Regions from separate parts of the Cobetia sp. MC34 genome, predicted to be linked through region 2. Evidence: predicted binding sites of a transcription regulator. Region 2 holds the regulator's gene; each other region holds the start of a gene.
The links. Region 2 encodes sigma-54, which starts transcription at its own class of promoters, with help from an activator protein. Its sites were predicted from a motif close to TGGCACNNNNNTTGCTNT; they were not measured.

Region 1: glnL (nitrogen regulation protein NR(II)) is a predicted target of sigma-54. The motif match lies at 1,328-1,345, and genes of this name have one in related genera.
Region 3: IZU87_RS11695 (NCS1 family nucleobase:cation symporter-1) is a predicted target of sigma-54. The motif match lies at 1,764-1,781, and genes of this name have one in related genera.

Annotation. Positions count from the first base shown of each region.
Region 1 is NZ_JADPPY010000020.1:17,214-20,491, forward strand. Features, by position in the region: gene IZU87_RS11610 (DUF4124 domain-containing protein) at 410-1,102, shown strand; gene glnL (nitrogen regulation protein NR(II)) at 1,365-2,459, shown strand; gene ntrC (nitrogen regulation protein NR(I)) at 2,456-3,278, shown strand, end outside.
Region 2 is NZ_JADPPY010000001.1:259,426-262,703, forward strand. Features, by position in the region: gene lptB (LPS export ABC transporter ATP-binding protein) at 1-600, shown strand, start outside; gene IZU87_RS01155 (RNA polymerase factor sigma-54) at 834-2,282, shown strand; gene hpf (ribosome hibernation-promoting factor, HPF/YfiA family) at 2,943-3,251, shown strand; gene IZU87_RS01165 (PTS sugar transporter subunit IIA) at 3,261-3,278, shown strand, end outside.
Region 3 is NZ_JADPPY010000020.1:37,302-40,579, reverse strand. Features, by position in the region: gene IZU87_RS11695 (NCS1 family nucleobase:cation symporter-1) at 219-1,694, opposite strand; gene IZU87_RS11690 (aspartate/glutamate racemase family protein) at 2,090-2,845, shown strand; gene IZU87_RS11685 (cation:proton antiporter) at 2,945-3,278, opposite strand, start outside.

The DNA of each region.
Region 1 (3,278 bases), on a different contig from region 2:
CGCTAGCCACGCCATCTGACGGAGTGCCTTCCCGGTGAAGGCAAGCCCCGGACGATGACGACAGCAGGGCCATACCGACAGGTGTGGCCCTGTTTTTCGTTGTGGCCCTGTTTTTCATCATGGCCCTGTTTCGTTCTATCTCTTTGCTCTGATCCTTTGCTCTGCCCCTGATCCTTTTCCCTGAGAACGGCCATGCTGCTGACAGATATGCAGGGCGCGGTGGTAGCCTTGCGTGACAGTCAATGCACACAGGCGTCTTGTCGAAGGCCCCAAATGCTGGCATCAACGCGGTAAGCTTTGTAACTTGTTAGCCTTGTCATCAGGCAGCAGGATCGCCTGTCGATAGACCCAACCCGCTGGAGCTGCCTGCGGCTTCTGGCCTCCCATGACTCTCTTCAGGAATCTTCGGATGTGGCCCTTCGTATCCTCCCTGCGCGTCGCGAACCCCGCGACTGACTCGCGTGCACTGCCTGCAGCGCGCCCCGAGCCACTGCAGTGCCTGCTGCTGGCAGCGACGCTGATGCTGTCGAGCCTGTCGTTCGATCTTCAGGCGGCCCAGGTCTATCGTCACGTCGATGCCAACGGCAACGTGGTCTTCAGTGATCAGCCTGCGGGCGGCAGCAAGGTGCAGCTGACGCCGCTCAGCGTGGTGCCGTCGACGGAATCCCTGCCGCCGCGGCGCAGCACGCCGTCGCACGTGAGTTCTTCCTCATCCAGCGAGAGCACCCGCACCCGGGCGCCTGCGGTGGATGTGGCCTTCCGTGGCTATACCACCTTCACCATCCAGAGCCCGTCCAACGAGGAGACGCTGCAGACCGGGCAGGCGGGCAATCTGGCGGTGCGCCTGGGGATCGAGCCCAAGCTGCGCCCGGAAGACAAGGTGCGCGTGACCGTGGACGGTGCGCCGTCTCAATCCGCCATGCACAGCACCGTCTTCATGGTGCCGGCGCTGGAGCGTGGCAAGCATGTCATCCAGGCGGAGTTGCTGGATTCCACCGGCCGCGTGCGCCAGACCAGCGAGCCGAAGGTGGTCTATGTGCAGCGCGCCAGCGTCAATCTGCCTCGCAACCCCAACAACCCTGCCAATGCTGGCGGTGGCTAGCAGCGTCTGGGCGGCCTTTTTCTTCGCGCGTTTCTCCTTCGCTGACAGGCCGCCTTCGGGCGGCTTTTTCGTGTCTGGGACAGTCGATGTCGGGCCGCCTGGCGGTGAAGCGAGGCAACGCGAGTTCGAGCGCGATTTTTCGTCTGCACCATTTTGGTGCCAATATGAGGGGCCAGAAATGGTTGCACAGCATCGGACGCCGTGTTCTCGGTGCCTGCACCAGACTGGCGCGGTTATTGCAGAACAGGGAGACGTACTGCAGATGGCGAACAAACCCATGCATCAACGACTGCTCGAACACCTGAACACTGCCGTGGTGGTGCTGGACTCACAGCTGCAGATGGTCTGGATGAATCCCGCCGCGGAGACGCTGCTGGCGGTGAGTCTGGTGCGCGTGAAGGGCAGTACGCCCGACAACATGACCGGGCTGGATGACACCCTGATCAATGTGCTGCGCAAGGCGCTGGAGGAACAGCACCCCTACACCCAGCGTGAGGCCGAGATCATCAACGCGGCCAATGAAGCGCTGACGGTGGATTTCACCGCGACGCCCATCAGCGCCAATGAACTGCTGGTCGAGATAGAACCGCGTGACCGCCTGATGCAGATCTCGCGCGAAGAAGCGCTGATCGCCCGCCAGGAGGCGGTCAAGGTGCTGACGCGTGGTCTCGCGCATGAGGTCAAGAATCCGCTCGGCGGTATTCGTGGCGCCGCCCAGCTGCTCGAACGTGACCTGCCCGAACCGCAGATGGTGGAGTTCACGCGCATCATCATCGAGGAGGTGGACCGCCTGCGTGATCTGGTCGATCGCATGCTCGGGCCGAACCGGCCGCCGCTGCAGGCGCCGGTCAATGTGCATGCGGTGACCGAGCGGGTGCGAGCCTTGCTGCAGGCGGAAGGCAGCGCCATCACCTTGAGCGCCGACTACGACCCGAGCCTGCCGGAGGTGATCGGCGATGAAGGCCAGCTGATCCAGGCGGTGCTCAACATCGCGCGCAATGCCACCCAGGCCCTCAATGAGCAGCCACAGCCCGATTCACTGCAGCCTGACGCCGCCCCTTATGAGATCACGTTGCGGACCCGCGCTCGCCGGCAGTTCACGCTGGGCCATGAGCGCCACCGGCTGGTCTGCGAGCTGGCGATCATCGACAACGGCCCCGGCATTCCGGAGAGCCTGCGCGAGACGCTGTTCTACCCGATGGTCTCGGGGCGCGCCGAAGGCTCAGGGCTCGGGCTGTCGATCGCCCAGGGCATCCTGCACCAGCATCAGGGGCTGATCGAGTGTGACTCGCGCCCCGGCCATACCGAATTCCGTTTACTCATTCCGCTAGCCGGCACTTCTGGAGATCACACATGAGCGAGACTGCCCGCGTCTGTATCGTCGATGACGACCGTGCCATTCGCTGGGTGCTGGAGCGCGCTCTGGCACAACCCGACCTCGAGGTGGAAACCTTCGAGCGTGCCGATCAGGCCGAAGCCAGCATCATGCGTCAGTGCCCGGATGTCCTGATCACCGATATCCGCATGCCCGGAACCGATGGTCTCGACCTGATGGCGCGCGTGCGCGAGAAATACCCGGACCTGCCCGTCATCGTGATGACGGCGCATTCCGACCTCGACAGCGCCGTGGCCTCCTATCAGGGCGGCGCCTTCGAATACCTGCCCAAGCCGTTCGATGTCGATGAAGCGCTGGCGCTGGTACGGCGCGCCGTGGCGCATGCCCGTGAGTCCAAGGCGCCCGCCGCCGTGCCGGAAGGGCTGACCAAGGAAATCATCGGCGAAGCGCCGGCGATGCAGGAAGTCTTTCGCGCCATCGGCCGCCTGTCACAGTCGCATATCACCGTCTTGATCAACGGCGAGTCCGGCACCGGCAAGGAGCGCGTGGCCCAGGCGCTGCATCAGCACTCGCCGCGCGCCGCCAAGCCGTTCATCGCGCTCAACATGGCGGCGATTCCCAAGGACCTGATGGAATCGGAGCTGTTCGGCCACGAGAAGGGCGCCTTCACCGGCGCCACGGCGCTGCGCCGCGGGCGCTTCGAGCAGGCCGATGGTGGCACGCTGTTCCTCGATGAGATCGGTGACATGCCCGCCGAGACCCAGACCCGCCTGCTGCGCGTGCTGGCCGATGGCGAGTTCTATCGTGTCGGTGGCATCACGCCGGTCAAGGTCGACGTGC
Region 2 (3,278 bases):
ACTACCTCGTTCTACATGATCGTCGGGCTGGTGCGCGCCGATGCCGGCAACGTCTCCATCGATGACAAGGACCTCTCCGCTGCCGCCATGCATCAGCGTGCACGTGCCGGCATCGGCTATCTGCCGCAGGAGGCGTCGATCTTCCGCAAGCTGTCGGTGGCCGACAACATCATGGCGATTCTGGAGACCCGCAAGGACCTGGATCGCAATGGCCGCAAGGCACGCCTTGAAGAGTTGCTCGAGGAATTCAGCATCACGCACATCCGCGCCAGCGCCGGCATGAGCCTGTCCGGCGGCGAGCGTCGTCGGGTCGAGATCGCCCGTGCACTGGCCACCGAGCCGGACTTCGTATTGCTCGATGAGCCCTTCGCCGGCGTCGACCCCATCTCGGTGGGCGAGATCAAGAGCATCGTGCGCCAACTGCGCGATCGTGGCATCGGCGTGCTGATCACCGACCACAATGTGCGCGAGACGCTCGATATCTGTGACACCGCCTATATCGTCGGCGATGGCCAGATCATCGCCCACGGTGACGCGGACTCCATCCTGGCCAACCAGCAGGTGCGCGACGTCTACCTGGGCCACGAGTTCACGCTCTAGGGTCAGCGGCTGCGCTGAGTCCTCGCGAGGTAAAAGCTTCGAAAGCCGCTGCGTGATTTTATCGCGTAGCGGCTTTTTCATGTCTGACATCAGACGCATGCATGACGTCCATACCACCTTGGTGGAAACATGGCATGCAAGTTGCTTGAATATTCACGACAACCACTTGTCAGTGCCCCGAGTCACGGTATAGCGTAGTAAGCACGTTCCTTTGCCGTGAATTGACTGACTCCATGAAACCCACCCTGCAACTCCGCCTCGGCACCTCGCTGACCATGACGCCGCAGCTCCAGCAAGCGATCCAGCTGCTGCAGCTGTCGACGCTCGACCTGCGTCAGGAGATTCAGCAAGCCCTCGAGTCCAACCCCATGTTGGAGCTCGACGAGGACTACGAGTCGCTGGATGTCGTCGAGACACAGGATTCGAGCGAGATCTCCACTGCCGACTCCTCGAGCGAGATTCCCGAGGAATACCCCCTCGACAGTGACTGGTCGGACCTCTACCAGGACCACGCCGGTAGCCTGACCAGCTCCGGCAGTGGCAGCGGGAGCGAAGAAGGGCCGGACTTCGATCGCAATACCAGCGTCGAGAGCCTGCAGGACCACCTGCGCTGGCAGCTGGCGATGACCGACCTCGATGGCCGTGAACGCCAGATGGCGGAGAGCCTGATCGATGCCGTCGACGGTGCCGGTTATCTGAGTCTGTCACTCGATGAGCTGGTCGATGGCCTGCGCGGCCAGGGCCTGCCCGGCCTCAAGGCCTCCGAACTCGAGCAGGTATTGCTGCGTCTGCAGCAGTTCGACCCGACCGGCGTCTTCGCCCGTGATCTGCGCGAATGCCTGCTGCTGCAACTGGCACTGCTGCCGGATGACCTGCCGCTGCTGGCGCAGGCGCGCCGCCTGGTACGTCAATTCCTCGAGGCACTGGGCAACGATGACCGCAAGCTGCTCAAGCGCCGCCTGAGCCTTGACGATGACGAGCTGGATCACGTCATCCGCCTGGTACGCGCGCTCGATCCGCGTCCGGCATCCGCCTGGGGCGAGCCCGCCAGCGATTACGTGATCCCTGATCTGCTGGTGCGCCATACCCGCCATGGCTGGCAGGTCGAGCTCAACCCGGAAGCGCTGCCCAAGCTGCGCATCCAGCCGGAATACGCCGCGCTGATCAAGCGTGCCGACAAGTCCGCCGACAACACCTTCCTCAAGGACAACCTGCAGGAAGCGCGCTGGCTGATGAAGAGCCTGTCATCACGCAATGACACCCTGCTCAAGGTCGGCCGCGAGATCATGGCGCGCCAGATCGACTTCCTCGAGCAAGGCGAGGAAGGCATGAAGCCGCTGATTCTGGCCAACATCGCCGAAGTGGTCGAGATGCACGAATCGACCATCTCGCGGGTCACGACCCAGAAGTACATCCACACCCCGCGCGGCGTCTTCGAGCTCAAGTTCTTCTTCTCGAGCCAGGTCGGTGGCAGCGGCAGTGGCGACGCCCACTCAAGCACCGCCATTCGTGCCCGCATCCGCAAGCTGATCGCGGAAGAGCCGGCCCGCAAGCCTCTCTCCGACTCGCGGCTGGTCGATCTGCTCGCCAGCGATGGCATCGAGGTCGCACGCCGTACCGTGGCCAAGTATCGCGAGGCGATGGGCATCCCCTCCTCCAGCGAGCGCAAGCGTCTGGCCTGAGGCGTCACCTGCGGCTGCCATGCCCTGCTTTCACCTCCACAATGGCAGCCGCCGCCAACCTCAAGCGCTGGATTTTCCGCTCATCAGCCTCTGACTTCGCGGGCAGCGGTACGCCTGTCGCGCGCTCGGTCATGCCGTCAACCGCTCATCAATTGCCCGTCATGGGCCATGACGGCGCGCAGGATGACGGTAAAAAACCGCCGTTCCGGCAGCGTCATTCACCGTCAATCGCATGTTTTTAAAGTCACTTTTGCGCGTATTGCACCTGGATGACACCCGGAGAACCTCCCGGAACGCCGCTTGCTCCACGCAATCGAAGCGCCTGAAAGGCGACGTACATGCAGGCATTGGCGACGAAAACCCGCCTTCTTGCGCGTCTTTCACGCACCACCCACCAGACGTGCCCTTGAAGTCCACTCCGTTACCCCTCAATGAGTTGAAGACAAGCACTGAGCCACGATGCAGCGCAGCGTTGATCTTTGCGCAAAGCTTGGGCATTGTCGGTACAGACGCTCACGACATCTGACGCCACTGGCAAGGGTGCGAAAACATCGCCAGACGGTGGCCGTCAAGCCTGTTGCAGAGCGTCCGATCAGGGTTTGCTCGTAGTCAAAAAGGGTTACAATTGAATGGCAACCCGCTGGATAAAGGAGCGTGTCCATGCAAGTGAATATCACCGGGCATCATGTGGAACTTACCGATCCTCTCCGCGATTACGTCAACGAGAAGCTCGCTCGCCTCGAACGGCATTACGACAACATCACCAATGTTCAGGTGACACTGTCGATCGAGAAGGAGCGCCAGCAGGCTGCCTGCACCTTGCACGCGGCAGGCGCTGACCTCCACGCCCTGGCAGAAGACCCCAACATGTACGCTGCCATCGACGCGCTCGCCGACAAGCTGGATCGCCAGCTGGTCAAACACAAGGAAAAGTCCCAGGCTCGCTCTCAGGGCACCGGGACCCGTTGACCTTCAGCCATGACACTTGATCAGATC
Region 3 (3,278 bases), on a different contig from region 2:
TAAACGCAAGATTACCGTCTGCCTGATAGAACAATGTGCTGTGTCATCAGGCCGGCCAGGCGAAGCAAGGGCAAAGAGGCGTCGGCAACACAAACGCGCCGGCAACACGAACGAAAGCGCCCTGCTGTCGTCATCCACCTCGATGGCGACAGCAGGGCGCTGAAGGTAAAGCCAAGGCCAAGGCAATACCAGGTCACGGCCAGCTCACGGCCTGAGCGTCATGACACCTTCTGGCGCACCCCGGCCGGCACATAGATGCGTGCAGAGGCGGCATCTCCCAGCCAGTACCCCGAGAAGATGCCATACAGCCCTGCCGCCATCAGCCCGCCGATGAACAGCGTGAAGTGGGTGATGTCGCCCAGCGGCAGGAAGCTGATGATCAGCGTCACCGCCGAGGAGACCAGCAGCGCCTTGACCGCCGCGACGTTGACGCCCTTCTCGAAGAAGTACTCGCCTTCCGCGCTGTCGGTGAACAGCGCCTTGGTGTTGATGCCGCCCTTGTTGACCAGATAGTGGTCAAACAGGATCACGCCATACACCGGGCCGATGGCCGCGGCGAGGATGCCCACGGTGTACTGGATGATCTCCGGGTTGTTGAACAGATTCCACGGCGTGATGAAGATGGAGCCGACGGCGGCGAGCATGCCGCCCATGCGCCAGCTGATGCGGGACGGTGCCACATTGGAGAAGTCGAACGCCGGGGACACGAAGTTGGCCACGATGTTGATGCCGATGGTCGCCAGCACCAGGGTCAGGATGCCCAGCGCTGCCGCGACGCCATTGTCGATGCGGGCGACGGTCTCCATCGGGTCATGCAGCATCTCGCCGAAGATGGGCTGCGTACCGGACACCACCACCACGGTGATGACGGCAAACAGCAGGAAGTTGACCGGCAGGCCCCAGAAATTGCCGCGCTTCACATCCCCGGGGGTAGCGCAGTAGCGCGAGAAGTCCCCGAAGTTGAGCGTCGGCCCCGCGAAGTAGCCCGCCACCAGTGCCGCGGCGATCACCATCTGCCACAGGGCGTCGCTGCCAGAGAGCGTCTTGCTGCCCAGCGTGAAGCTGATGTTGTCCCAGCCGGCCTGCCAGACGATCCAGCCCGCCAGCGCGAACATCACCACATAGACGGCTGGCCCGGCGAAGTCGATGAAGCGGCGCACCGCATTCATGCCCCACCAGAACACCAGCGCCTGCAGCACCCACATGAACAGGAAGCAGTACCAGCCCAGCTGCGAGAGCCCGAACAGCTGGGTCTCGGTCAGTCCCTCCAGCGACGGCACATAGCGCAGCAGCACCAGCATCAAGGCATGCGCCGCCAGATATGTCTGGATGCCGTACCACACCACCGCGATCAGCCCGCGGATGATCGCCGGAATGTTGGCACCATATATGCCGAAGGACTGACGGCAGACCACCGGGAAGGGCACCCCCGTCTGCTGGCTGGGCCGCGAGATCAGATTGGCGAACACCTGCACCACCAGAATGCCGACCAGCATCGAGACCAGAATTTGCCAGCTGGCCAGCCCCAGGGTGAACAGACTGGCGGCAAAGACGTAGCCACCGACGCTGTGCACATCGGACATCCAGAACGAGAAGATGTTGTACCAGTTCCAGTTCTGCTCGCAGGGGGCGAGGTCCTCATTGATGAGCCGCTTGCTCGCGTTGCTCAGATCAGGGGGAGTCTGGGGTGTCATTGTTGTCTCCAGAGGGGCTTGTGGGCCATGGGCCAGTCACGAGGCGTCATGCCTCGCCATACCCTCCCCTTATCAACAAGCGTGCCAGTGAAACACTTGTTGCGGATTTTCAATCTCCAAGCGTTTTCCCCAGGGCCCGCTCTGCGCAACACCCCTGCCAGTAATGCCATGCGCGCGGCAACCCCTTAGACATCAGGCACCATCAACTTCCGCTGTATTAGCCATATGCACCACAGCAGCGCACCGCCAATGAAACGAACGTTGCGCCAGCAGGTGTCGCCGCGACTGGCACGGATGCTGCTCGTGTTTTGTGTGCTCCGCTCGTACGGCCCTGCATCCGACGCGCGCCATCACGAAAAAGCCCGACACGCGAAAGTCCATCACGAGCCCCCATCATGAGAGAGCCCGCCATGTTGCATCTCAAGGTCATCAATCCCAACACCAGCCAGGCGATGAGTCAGCAGATGGCGCACTCGCTGCAACGGCAGCTCGCCCGGGACGTCCACCTCGAGGTGCTGACTGCCGAGCATGGCGCCCCCAGCATCGAGACCGCCGTGGAGGAAGCCATGGCGGTGGTCGCGCTGCTGGCGCTGATCGCCCGTGATCGTGAGGGCCTGCTGGAGACCCCGCCCGCCGATGGCTATCTGCTGGCCTGCTTCGGTGACCCCGGCCTCGAGGCCGCCCGTGAACTGAGCCCCGTGCCGGTGATCGGCATCGCCCAGGCCGCCATGCACATGGCCACGCTGGCGGCTCCCTCCTTTGCCATCGTCACCAGCATGACCAGCACGCTGCCGATGTCCGAGCAGCTGCTGGAGCGCTATGCGATGCGCCCTCTGTGCAAGGCGCTGCTGGCCTGTGACGTACCGGTACTCGCGCTGTCCGAGGCGCGCACTCCCCCCGCGGCATTGCTGGAGAGCTGTGAACACGCCAGAGCCAGCGGTGCCGGCAGCATCGTGCTGGGCTGCGCTGCGATGGGGCCGCTGCGTGATGCCATCGCGTCAGAGATCGGCCTGCCGGTGGTCGACCCGCTGCTGGCGGGGCGCGACCTGCTGCTGACCCTGATGCGCCAGCCCGCTGTCGCTCGCACGATGCAAGCGGGTGAGGTGAAACCTCTCAGCGGTGTCTTTGCCCAAGGCCTGGTGGCCCTTTGACCCGCCAGCAAACTGCCCTTGGCTGGCGCCTCGCGACCGAAACGCAAACGCCCCCTCACTGCTGCCAGTGAAGGGGCGTTTGCTTTGGCCAACTCTGACTCAGTGCTTGTCGTTCGACTCTCCCGAGAGGCTGCGATCGCCGACCACCGCCGTCACCAGCTTGCCGATGCTCAACCCCTGCACGAGGATCGAGAACAGCACGATGATGTAGGTGGTGACCACCAGCGGCTCGCGGAAGTCGCCTTCAGGAATCGCCAGTGCCAGCGCCACCGAGATGCCGCCGCGCAGGCCACCCCAGGTGAGCACGCGCGTGGTGCCGGGGCGGAAGGTGTACCAGCGGCGCAAGAGGCTCAGCGGAAGGCCGATCAGCGCCAGGCGCGAGAGCAGGATCACCGCCACCAGCACCAGCGCGATGCCGATCGAGGTCAGCGTG